4 regions of the Enterococcus sp. AMC1086 genome follow, and region 1 is predicted to be linked to each of the others. Evidence: riboswitches for the same ligand, from Rfam matches in the RefSeq annotation. Region 1 holds a riboswitch; each other region holds the start of a gene.

Region 1 (3,184 bases):
ATGCTTTCCATTTCTGTGAAAATGACAGGTATTGCGATTTTGATTGTACCAATTTCAATGCTCTTAATTATGATCGTTGTAAAAAATTCACAGAAATACTTTAAAACACAACAAGAATATCTTGGTGTAATCAATGGTAAGGTCGAAGAAACAATCGGTGGCTATAACATCGTGCGTCTATTCAATGATGAAGAAAACTCTCTTAATGAGTTTAAAAAACAAAATGATGTCTTATTCAAATCAGCTTGGAAATCTCAATTTCTATCTGGTTTGATGCAACCGATCATGAACTTTGTAGGTAACCTTGGTTATGTTGCGGTAGCGATTCTTGGTGGGATCTTAGCGTATAACGGCACGATCACAGTTGGGGACATCCAAGCGTTTATTCAATATGTTCGAAACCTAACACAACCTATTGCTCAATTAGCTCAAGTATCTAACTTGCTTCAATCAATGGCTGCAGCAGCAGAACGTGTTTTTGAATTTCTTGAAGAAGATGAAGAGGATCAAACTGTTCCAAATCCAGTCAAAATCGATAAAGCAAAAGGAATGGTTGACTTTGAACATGTTCGTTTTGGTTACACACCTGATAAAATCATCATCAATGATTTTAGTTCACATGTCGATCCAGGCCAAACAGTTGCAATCGTTGGACCAACTGGAGCTGGTAAAACAACAATGGTTAAATTATTGATGCGTTTTTACGACGTGACTTCTGGTGCAATCAAAATCGATGGACACAATATCAAAGACTTTAACCGTGCAGATTTGCGTAAAAATATTGGGATGGTATTACAAGATACTTGGCTATTTAAAGGAACCATTATGGAAAACCTACGTTATGGTCGTTTAGATGCAACAGATGAAGAAGTTTATGAAGCGGCCAAAGCTGCACACGTTCATCACTTCATCCAAACATTGCCTGGCGGCTATGACATGGAGTTGAATGAAGAATCTTCAAATATTTCTCAAGGTCAAAAACAACTCTTGACCATTGCTCGTGCAATTTTAGCTGACAAACCGATCTTGATACTTGATGAAGCAACATCCTCTGTTGATACAAGAACAGAAGGACTGATTCAAGGTGCGATGAATAACTTAATGGCTGGTCGTACATCATTCGTTATCGCGCATCGTTTATCAACGATCAAAGATGCAGATAAAATTCTTTACATGCAAGACGGTGATATTAAAGAACAAGGAACACATGAAGAATTACTTGCTCAAGATGGCTACTACGCATCACTTTATAACTCACAGTTTGAAGAGGTAGATGAGTAAAATATAGTTAAAAAGAAGCGACGATCAAATCTATTTTGATGTCGTTTCTTTTTATACAATAGAATGACATTTTCTAGATTCCTTTGGATTTAAATTAAGAAAAAATAAAGACGCTAAAAATAACTTGAAAAAAATTCTTTCTAACGGTATTATTTAGTAAATTAAATAGATAAATAACCTTGTTAGGTGAGGCTCCTATACAAACATAAGCTATTGCGCAGAAACGTCGAAAGACGCCAATGTGTAAAACAGGAATTGTCGAATTAAGGCTTTTCATAAAATAGCTAAGAATTTTCTTTACGTTGTATAGTGCTAAAACTCAGACGATGAGATTGATTGAAAGTCAAACGTCTTAGGAAAAAAATGTTTGGCTTTTTTCTTTTGGTAAATATAGAATTGATTTACTAATTGTGTAACGTCTTATTATCTGCTTGTGTTTTCAAGAGTGTAGTTTGACGAAAAAAACGCTGGACTCATGCTTTTATTTGCAAGGCAAGTGAGTTACAGCGTTTTTTATTAGCGTTGTAAATACTGACTTTGAGCTAACAATGTTATTTAATATAAGAATGAAGGGATTTATGACATGTATACGTTGAAAGAAAAAAAAATTACCCCTGCTATTTTGAGTATCTTACTATTTTCAGCATTGACCTTTTTAGTTGTTCAGAATGTTCCATGGTTTAATCAATTAGATGCGGCAATCTATCAATTTAATTGGAAACCAAATGAGACAATGACAAACATTGTAAATTTATTCGCTAAAACTGCGACAATCGGGCCAATTTTTATTGTAAGCTTGATTGTAGCGTTTACTCTTTGGCGAAAAAAGAAAACATTACTGGCGTTTTGGATGATCAGCAATGTTTTCGTGGTGAGTGCATTTGGATTTATATTTAAACATCTGGTGGCTCGACCAAGACCTAATGTGAATCAATTAGCAGAAAGAACCTCTTATAGTTTTCCTAGTGGTCATTCGCTTTTAGCTATGTGTTTGGCATGTTCAATTATTTTAATTGCACAAACGATTTATCCAAAGCAATACAAAAAGATAAAGATTGCCTTGATCGTTTATGTGCTTTTGATTGGATTAAGTCGAATTTATTTAAGAGTTCATTATCCAAGCGATGTGATTGCAGGTTTTTCATTAAGCTTTGCATGGGTGAATCTTTCCTATATTTGTCTTTATAAGTTTTATATCAACAGAGAATTTTCGACATCAGATGCTAAAAAAAGATTTATACAAAGAACGATTTTAGGTGTTCTGACATTCGTGTTACTTATCGTTGCTGGAGCTTCTGCCTATGGAGCTTCCGTATTTAAAAATGTTCAAAAAACAGCCGATAAAATATACCAACCACTGAACCGAGAAACCAAACCTGTAAAACTCGGAAATAGTGAACCTGTTAGTTTTTTACTACTAGGTATCGCAAATGATTCAAAGCGTAAAACGGATTTTCGGGCCAATACGATTATGGTTGTGACCGTCAATGATCAATTAAAAAAGACGACAATTACAAGCATCCCCAGAGACGCATATGTAGAGATTGTTGGAAAAGAGGGTGTGTATGATAAAATCAATCATGCGCATTCATTTGGCGGTGATGAAATGATGATCGATACGGTCGAGCATTATTTAGATATCCCGATCAATCATTATTTCGTTATCAACATGGATGGTTTAGCTGCATTGAGTGATGCTGTTGGTGGTGTCACAGTGAATAATGATTTTGAGTTTGACGCAGAAGGAATTCATTATCCACAAGGAGAACAACATTTGGGTGGCTGGGAAACATTACAGTATGCAAGAATGCGCTATGAAGATCCCTTAGGTGATTATGGCAGACAAAAGAGACAGCGGGAAGTAACGATTCAGTTGACGAAAGAATTGATGTCAATGAAGAGT
Region 2 (3,184 bases), 700 kb from region 1:
CATTGCATAGTAAGCATTTGATGTTTGGAATCCTTTCCCTGTTGGGTCGATGAAAGGATTTTGCATTACTTCGAATCTTGTCACCAAATAGCTGAATTTTTGAGGCATCCAATTAGTGGGAATCGACAATAAAAGAACAGTTCCTAACCGTTTCGCCGCAATGAAGCCAACTAAAGCCAGTGACGTAAATAATGGAGACAGACCGCTAAATAAAAATAAGGCTAGTACAAGTATGAAAATCATTGAAGCGCCTGCGATATTTGGTTGTAATGCGACAAAAAGGATAAAGCAAAGTGAGACTAATAGCGATCGCTTATGGTCTTTAAACGTAAAGGGAACCAAGGTATCATTTTTTGATAAGTTTGCAGCCAAGTATAAAATCATGACTAAAGGAACTAACTCAGAAGGTTGAAATAAAAGTACGCCTAAGTTGATCCAACGTTTTGCGCCACCAACTGTCGTTCCAATGAACGGCAAGGCAATGATGGAAAGGAAAGTAAGGGCCAATATAAAATACATGATTTTAGGTTTACGAAGAACAGACAAATTAATTCGATACACAATACTCATGCAAACTAAACTAAAAATAAAAGAGATCATTTGTTTGATTGCTTTACTAGAAGTTCCAAGATCACTGTCTAATAATTGGTAAGAGCTGGAACTATAGACCATTAATATGCCTACGATACATAAGATAAAATAAGGGATTAAAATATAAAAATCTAAGTAATGAAGTTTGGATAATCTCTTTACTTGTTTCATTGACTTTCTCCATCATTCAAGAATTTATGAATCGCTTCTTCATTCAGTTTCTCATCGACTTCCAATACACTTCCAGCATCAGTGTAGTCATTAAATGCCCAGCTCCCTTTAACTGGTACAGATAATGTTTCAAGATTTTTTACATTCCCTTTAAGAAAATCTTTTGCTAAGTCTATAAGCACATTAGTGGGTATATTTGTATCCAAATAGCCAACAGCTTCACCAGCAATTTTTGGCAGCTGTGTGAGAGGTAAAGCATCTTTGGACTGTTTAGCCAAAGCATCCATGACTTGTTGCTGTCTTCTTACGCGACCAAAATCGCCCTCTTCGTCCATTCGAAAACGAGCATATTGTAACAATGTGTTGCCATCCATGATTTGCTTGCCTTTTTTTATATCGACATTGTCTAAATTGATCTCTTTTTCTGCATCGATTTCAACGCCTTTTGGATACAGTTCATTGATCAGTTGGATAAAATTATTAAAATCAGCTGAAATATAATAATTGATTGGTAATCCAAACGAGTCATTAAGCACTTTTCTCGTTAATTCTGCTCCACCATATGCATAGGCTGCATTGATTTTTTCTAAACCATGTCCCGGTATTGAAACATAAGAATCTCTCATAATTGATATTAATTTGGGTTGCTTTGTTTCACTGTTATAGTGGGCGACCATTAAGGTATCAGCGCGTCCCCCATCTTCATCATCTTCTCGACCGTCATCACCTATGATCATAATCGTGATTTCTTTCATATTCGTCTGCTGATCACCAGAAAAATCATTATTCTTGTTCTTGTTTACCTGTGATTGAGCCATTTTTTTCCCATTATGAAAGCTGATTGCTGTATAACTGCCGACTCCTATAATAATCAAGAGAACCAAAAGAAGTATACAAACTAAAAATTTCATTCCTGTTTTCATTTTTATTCCTCGCTAATCATTTTAATTGATCATCAAATAAAGCTTGGCATTAGGAATTGATTTAGATGGGGGATAAAAAGGGTATTTTGACTAAAAAATAATGGATAACAACATGCACCAAATAAAAGAAGAATCTTCACGATCGATAAAATAAAATGAAGAAAACAGTCCTTCTTTGATTTGTCTCTCCGCCTTTAAAGAGTAAAAATCCTGTCAACATTATTTACAAAAACAAAAACCCTCCGCTTAGAATAACTCAGCGAAGGGGATTGATTTCAGCACAAAAAAGAGCCTTTTATCATTCTCATCGTTGAGTTTTAGCACTATGAAACGTAAAAAGCAGAGCTTTTAGCTACTTTGTGAAAAGCCTTAATTCGACAATTCCTGTCCTACCCATTCCTGTCTTTCGACATTTTTGAGCAGTAGCCTGTGTTTCCATAGGAGCCTCACCTAACAAGTTATTCAGATCGTCTTAAATATAGTAAATATCTCTAGTGAAGTCAATGAGATAAATATTAATTTTTTTATAATATGCTTTTTTTATAATGATTTTTTTTATTTTAAACTAGAAATCCCATCGTCTAGAGGTTTCACGCTACAAAAAGGGAATATGCCAAAAAAATACATCTATCTATATTCTTTACTCTTTCTTAAATATAAAGAAAAAAGTTAATAGAAATGAAGAATAGTGGGACGATTGTTTCAACTAAATCTTCGCTTATGGCTGTCAGACAAATGAGTAAACAAAAAAATAGTAGGCGTGCTATAATAAAAAATAATACAGATTTGAAAACTGTATCAAAAAGATAGAATTTTTATTTAAATTTTTTACGAATATTCTATTTTTGTGGGTGATGAAACGTATTGTAATCTGTTTTCAAAATGAATGTGACACAACGTGGAAAAAAGCAGAAAAGGTGCTGGAATTATGGTGAAAAAAGTTGATAAATGGTCAATCTAGTTACATTTTTGAAGCGAATAGAGATAAATTTACTAAGTACTGAAGCATCGTATTTCTGATATGAATTTTTGCCAGCCGATTTTGTGAGATATGCAGAAATTTTAACTATGATTGTAATCTCAATCGATTAAAAAGAGAGTGAAATGCTTATAAAACGATTTTACAAGATCAGTTTTACTAGAAAGGGGATAACAATGACAGAAGAAGCAGTCTTATATCAGCATGGAACGTTGGGTGCATTAATGGCAGGTTTGATGGATGGGACTGAGACAATCGCTAACATTTTAAAAAAAGGGGATTTTGGGATTGGTACTTTATCAGATTTAGATGGAGAATTGATCATTTTAAATGGAAAAGCCTATCAAGGAAGAGAAGATGGGGCTTTGATCGATCTAGATGAGAAACAAAAGACCCCATATGCCGCAGTGACAATGTTTAGACCATCTTTTTCTATACCTGTGACTAGTGAAGCAAATAGCGCACAAATCATTAAGCTGATTCGTAAACACTTGAAAAGTGAAAATCTTTTTCACGCAAT
Region 3 (3,184 bases), 680 kb from region 1:
GATTTTTTCTAATTCAACTTCAGATAACTTACCTATTGCTGAACCACTGATCATTTTTTCAGTTTCCAGACCAACCTCTTTACAGACTGAACGTGTGACTAATTCATTATCTCCAGTTAAAATTTTTACAGAAACACCATTGTTTTTCAATGCCTTGATTGCCGCTGCCGCTGTTTCTTTTGGAGGGTCTAAGAATGCTAAATATCCTTGTAAAACCAACTCTTTCTCGTCTTCTACAGAATAATCATCTAGTTGATTATTGACTTTTTTATCAGCAATGGCCAATACTCGTAAGCCATCTTCATTTAATTCTTTGACTGTTTTTAGTACTTGTTTTTTTATCTCTTGCGTGAGTGGAATAATATTTCCCTGCTGGTTAATGTAAGAGCATGCTTGCAGCATCTCTTCTACTGCTCCTTTGGTGATTAATAGGCTTCGATTGGATCTTCTATCTTTAACAACCACACTCATTCTTCTACGATTAAAATCAAAAGGAATTTCGTCTATTTTAAAATAATCTTCTTCGTCAATGGATAATTCTTTCGATGCTGCTTCAATAATCGCTTTATCAATCAAATTTCGTAAACCTGTCTGAAAGAAACTATTCAAAAACGCAGAATGCAATATTTCATGATCTTCTTGACATGAAGTGTTGTAATGGTACTCAAGAATGACCTTATCTTGCGTTAGTGTGCCCGTCTTATCCGTACACAGAATATCCATAGCGCCAAAGTTTTGAATCGCATTGACGTTTTTCATGATCGTTCCTTCTTTGGCCATATCTCTAGAGCCTTTGACTAAATTTGTGGTAACGATCATCGGCAGCATTTCTGGAGTAAGCCCTACAGCAGTTGCGATCGCAAACATCAGTGCTTCACTCCAATTGCCTTTGGTTATTCCGTTTATCAAAAATACTGCTGGCGTGATGACCATCATAAAGCGGATCAATAACCAGGTGGTTTTATTTACGCCTATTTCAAAACTCGTTTTTTTATCATCATCTGCTACATCTTGTGCTATTTTTCCAAATAATGTATCATCGCCCACACGAACAACTACACCAATCCCGCTACCACTCACAACATTGCTCCCTAAAAATAGTAGGTTTTCAAAATCCGTTTGACTGTTCCTTGTGGACACGACATTTTTAACTTTCTTTTCAACTGGAAAACTTTCTCCTGTCATTGCAGATTGAGAAACAAACAAATCCTTGGCATGGATCAAACGGAGGTCTGCTGGAATCATGTCGCCAGCTGAGAGCTTCACTAAATCACCACAAACAACTTCATCCATCGGGATTTCCATTTCTTTGTTTTCTCTAGTAACAGTTGCAGTAATCTGAATCATATTTTGCAGTTTGCTGACCGCATTACTCGATTTTACTGATTGGACTAATGTCATCGTGCCACTTAATAACACCATGATCAACATGATAAAGACACCCACAAGATCTTTTTCACTTGGTTCCGCGTAAACATATTCAGTAAAAAACGAGATAGTTGCAAGTATCATCAATACTACAGTGAACGGAGTGACATAAGATTTTATCACCGTATAAACCAATGATTTCTTTTTATCATCAGTGATTTTGTTTACACCAAATTGCTCCTTTGAGCGTTTTATTTCTCTAGCTTTTAAACCTTCCCACGAGGATGAAAAATTTTCCAGTACTTTATCAATCGATAGATTAGCTAATTTCTGATACGCTTTTTCATGAATCATGTTCTTCATTTCTTTTTGCATCTAGATTATCCTCTTTTCTTTTAGTTGAGTTTCGCTTTATCGAACTATCTTCCGATATGATAACCACATCCTTTCCACACAAAAAGAGCGCACTGAAAACTCAGCGCACTTCGCCATGAGTCTTCACATTCGTTGAGTTTTGGCACTATACAACGTAAAAAGCCTAAGCTTTTAGCTACCTTAAGAAAAGCCTTAATTCGACAGTTCCTGTTCTACCCATTGGCGTCTCTCGACATTTTTGGGCAGTAGCCTATGTTTGTATAGGAGCCTCACCTAACAAGAAGAATTACATCATCAGTTTAATGAATTATTATTTTTTTTGATAGACAAAAAAAGGAATAACGGTATAAGAATAAACAGATAGCCTATTGACTCATCTTTTTTTATGATGACTTTACGAACGAAGATTTAAACTTCGTTTGTAGAAAATCCAACCTTCTTTTTACAAAAAACTTAGCCTTAAAGAATCCGAATAAACGATAGAAGCAGAAGTAACTCCTTCGAAAATAAGTTGAAATTCACAAAAAGGAATAGCATTATAAGTAAATCGGAATGGCTTAGGTTCATCTTCAAGATTATAATAAATATGAATAAACGCTTATATGCCAACCTCAACATATAAGCGATCGTTCGTCATTTTATCAGAAGGTAATATTCTGATAGAAGCCTCTTCAATTGGTCTGCTACCAATTAAAGAGGCTCTTTTCCTGATTAATCTATAATAATTTATACCTGTTTGGAAAGTTCAATAATATACTATTAATTTTTTATATATTTTTTCTAAAAAAGAACTATTTTAACTAAAATTATTTTATCTTGTATATGATTAGAGTTTTTTTCACTCAAGTGAAGGAGATGAACGAATGAAATTAAAACATCTAGATTATTTTTTAGCATTATGTAAATACAAAAATTTCACAAGAACCTCAGAGGAATTAGGTATTTCTCAACCTTATTTGAGTACTCATATTCGTGAATTAGAATTAGAACTAAACGCTCGATTGATAACAAGAGGCCACAATACCAATGAATTAACGCCAGAAGGACTTGTTTTAAAAACAAGAGGAGAAACGATTTTTCAGGAATTTGAAATGGCTATTAAAGAAATAAACTTACTGGTTCATACTGGAGAGACTGCAAAGATTAAAATTGGGACTAATTTAGCTGACACTGATTATTTGATTGCTAAATTACTAACAGAATTCCGGAACTATTACCCGACTGTTTCACTTGAGTACAGCTATTACGAAAATTTAGAAGATGCGCTTGAAAAAAACGAAATAGATATCGCAATTGGTATTCTATCTGAAACAAACACGAAAATAATAAGTGATTTGATATTCTCTGAATCCTATGTCGTCTTTACGAGTAATAACAATCCACTGGCCCATTTGAATGAAATATCAGCCGATCATTTGAAGCAAATTCCTTTGATAAACTA
Region 4 (3,184 bases), 470 kb from region 1:
ACCAGGTAGGTAACCAATTGTTTGCTGCTTCTCTATTAAATAAATTTTAGCAGTAGGGTATTTTTTTCTGATAGCCAAAGCAGCTGATACTCCAGCAAATGACGCACCAATGATCACAACTTTCACAGTAAAACCTTCCTTCTAAATGAATAAAACGTTTGCTTAAAGCATAGCACAAGCCTTGTCCATTCGTATAGAAATACACTAATTTTTTTGTACTAAAAAAATAACCCATACACTCCTCTAAAAGAGAATAGACAGGTTATTTTATTTATATAATCAAGTTTTAATTGGCTTTCAAAAACGCTTTGATCGCTTCAGCATTTTTTTGTTCATCCAGTTCGATTACGCTTCCTGATTCAGTATAATCATTAAAGTTCCATGAATCTTCGACAGGAACAGATAGTGATTCTAAAGGTTTTACCTTTCCAGTAAGGAAATCCTTCGCTAAATCAATCAATAAACTAGTTGGTACATTTGTATCGATTTTCCCTACCATCTTACCAGCCACTTGAGGTAATTCCCAAATTGGAATCAAATCTTTAGACTGTGCGATTAATGCATCCATCACTTGTTGCTGACGTCTGATACGTCCAAAATCGCCTTCTTCATCCATTCTAAAACGAGCGTATTGCAATAAGCTATTTCCGTGCAATGTTTGTTCTCCTTTAGGAATATCCACACCATCCAAATTAATATCTTTTTCAGAATCGATCTTAACTCCTTTTGGATAAAGTTCATCAATGATATCACTAAACTCTTTAAAATCCATAACAACATAATAATTGATTGGCAAATCAAAGTTCGTTTTCAGCACATCTTTTGTCATTTGCGCGCCACCATATGCGTACGCTGCATTTATTTTATCTTGTCCGCCATCAGGAAATGTTACATAACTGTCTCTCATGATCGATATCAATTTAGGCTGTTTTGATTTTCCATCATAGTGCGCCACCATCAACGTATCTGAACGTCCTTGATCTTCATCATCATCCCTCGAATCATTTCCTATGACCATAACCGTCAGCTCTTTATCACTCGTTTGTTCATCACCAGTAAAATTTTTATTTATTGTAGGAAGTTTTGATTCACTTTTTTCTTTTGCTGCTTGGAATGAGACTGCAGCATAGCAGGCTGCACTTACAATCACAAGAAGAATCGATAGTAAGGTAATCGTCACTATTTTCACAGATTTTTTCATTATTTGTTCCTTTCTAAACTTAAAATTGAATGGCTTGTTTCCAATTAGAGTATCGCTTATGAAACTGGGTAGCTCTTGAGTAAAAAGAAAAAATCCCTCACCAAGAATACTCAGCGAAGGGATTAGATTATAGGGACTAAGCACATGACACTGGTCATGGATTTCCAACGTATCTATATCTTCTCTTCGTTGAGTTTTAGCACTATATAACGTAAAAAGCATTACTTTTAGCTACTTTGAAAAACGCCTTAATTCGACGAAATTTGTCCTACCCATACCTGTCTTTCGACATTTTTGAGCAGTAGCTTGTGTTTATATAGGAGCCTCACCTAACAAGTATTTAATTCAGTATAAACTATAAGCGTATCGTATCACAAAGTCAAATGAAATTTTGGATAAATTAATCAAAGTCGTAACGCTGTTATTAAAAAAATCACTTTGTAGTCGCTCTTACAATGGAAAAAGGCGATAAAGACAACTATTTTCGAATAAAGAATCTTTACATTTTCTTAAAAAATAGTGATTTTTCTATAAAAATCAACTTTAGATAGACTTTCCCAGTGATATCTGTTTCAATGTTTAAAAGACAGAATACCTGGAGGGAACAAATGGAACACTTTTTAGAAAAACAACAAGAATTCTTTTTCAACTTTTTAACAGACAGCATCGAAAACTTTTTATTAGATCATTCTGATGAAACATTCTACGCATTTGCTTTAAACTGCAATATTCATGAAGAAGGTGAAATCAATCTTTGCTTTAATACTGTGGAACTTTGGCAAGAAACAACAAGCTATTATACAAGTAAAGGCCATAGTAAATCACAGTTAGAAGAAATAAAATACAATTCAAGCGATTGGGATGAGACACAACAGTTTGCTTCTCTCTATTTATTTGACGATTGGGTGGAAGACGAACAAGATATAGAAACTGTTCTTGAATGGCTTTGCCAGCAACTGATTCTCTTCATTGATAGTGAAACATTCAAACGTATCCCAAAAACAGAGGATTTCAAACTATTAGTCTGTGATCAAAACGAAAATCCTTCCGACTCACAAGAACGATTTGAAAAATTTGGAATGTCAGAAATTTTTCAAATAGAATAACTAAAAACATACCCTGTAATCTCAGTATGTTTTGTATAATTTTTTATAAACTAAAATCCAATTCTTCTACATAAAAAAGAGTGGATAAGATTTGATTCACTATCTTCACTAATTCTTTCTCATCCCTGATTTGATCTTTGGTTTCAATTTTAATTGTATCATTTGAATACGTCAGAAAATCATATTCTTCTTTAAGCGTGACTTGATGATCATTTTTTTTATACATCGTATAATCATCAATCACATCCATCTGGTACTCTCGTTTATAACCATTCTTTAAAACAATCGCTGTTATAAGTGCATTGACTGTCAATGATTCTATGGGGATCTTTTGCTCATCTATTGTCAACGTGTAATTTTCGTCCTCAATAATCCCGCAAGCATTACAGCCTCCGTCTAATAAATTAACCGTTTTAGTGATCGTTGCTTTTTTCATTGTTCCAAATCCTTTCCCTTCTTTTTGTTTCTTTACATATTATACCAAAAGTAATAGCACAATAAAGTGATTCTACTACTTTCAAACAAGCAAATTATAAATAAGTAATAAAAAAAAAATTCTCTGATTTTATTTCTAAAATAACAATAGATTTATCATTTAGTATATAATATCATAAAGAAAAATAGAGACGTTAATAAATTAAAAAAACTTTATAAACTAATTTTTTCTACTACCTTTCTCCATATTTTGATCTGCTATTTTTTTGTTAATAAGCCTATGAAAAAGATCAATTTTTCACAACTTATTTTAGAGAGGATGTACCATCGTGCATTTGAAATGAAACATCGTAATATTTTAGCTCGTTTTGATTGTTCACATCTAAATTAGAGTTAAGAATAGAGAATAAACTCAGCATAACCGGGTTTATCCTCTAATTTC

The links. A riboswitch is a leader RNA that binds a small molecule or an ion and turns the genes downstream of it on or off. The one in region 1 is predicted to bind magnesium.
Region 2: linked by a shared signal. The riboswitch ahead of AC4BC4_RS09580 (LCP family protein) and the one ahead of AC4BC4_RS06185 (phosphatase PAP2/LCP family protein) in region 1 are both predicted to bind magnesium.
Region 3: linked by a shared signal. The riboswitch ahead of mgtA (magnesium-translocating P-type ATPase) and the one ahead of AC4BC4_RS06185 (phosphatase PAP2/LCP family protein) in region 1 are both predicted to bind magnesium.
Region 4: linked by a shared signal. The riboswitch ahead of AC4BC4_RS04095 (LCP family protein) and the one ahead of AC4BC4_RS06185 (phosphatase PAP2/LCP family protein) in region 1 are both predicted to bind magnesium.

The regions. Positions count from the first base shown of each region.
Region 1 covers NZ_CM177100.1:1,330,384-1,333,567, forward strand. The annotation lists gene AC4BC4_RS06180 (ABC transporter ATP-binding protein) at 1-1,281, shown strand, start outside; M-box (ykoK) riboswitch at 1,453-1,619, shown strand; gene AC4BC4_RS06185 (phosphatase PAP2/LCP family protein) at 1,865-3,184, shown strand, end outside.
Region 2 covers NZ_CM177100.1:2,028,923-2,032,106, reverse strand. The annotation lists gene AC4BC4_RS09585 (FtsW/RodA/SpoVE family cell cycle protein) at 1-762, opposite strand, end outside; gene AC4BC4_RS09580 (LCP family protein) at 759-1,685, opposite strand; M-box (ykoK) riboswitch at 1,981-2,150, opposite strand; gene budA (acetolactate decarboxylase) at 2,841-3,184, shown strand, end outside.
Region 3 covers NZ_CM177100.1:2,011,598-2,014,781, forward strand. The annotation lists gene mgtA (magnesium-translocating P-type ATPase) at 1-1,743, opposite strand, end outside; M-box (ykoK) riboswitch at 1,861-2,031, opposite strand; gene AC4BC4_RS09510 (LysR family transcriptional regulator) at 2,607-3,184, shown strand, end outside.
Region 4 covers NZ_CM177100.1:857,951-861,134, reverse strand. The annotation lists gene AC4BC4_RS04100 (FAD-dependent oxidoreductase) at 1-126, opposite strand, end outside; gene AC4BC4_RS04095 (LCP family protein) at 287-1,201, opposite strand; M-box (ykoK) riboswitch at 1,377-1,545, opposite strand; gene AC4BC4_RS04090 (DUF4303 domain-containing protein) at 1,810-2,307, shown strand; gene AC4BC4_RS04085 (DUF4809 family protein) at 2,351-2,743, opposite strand.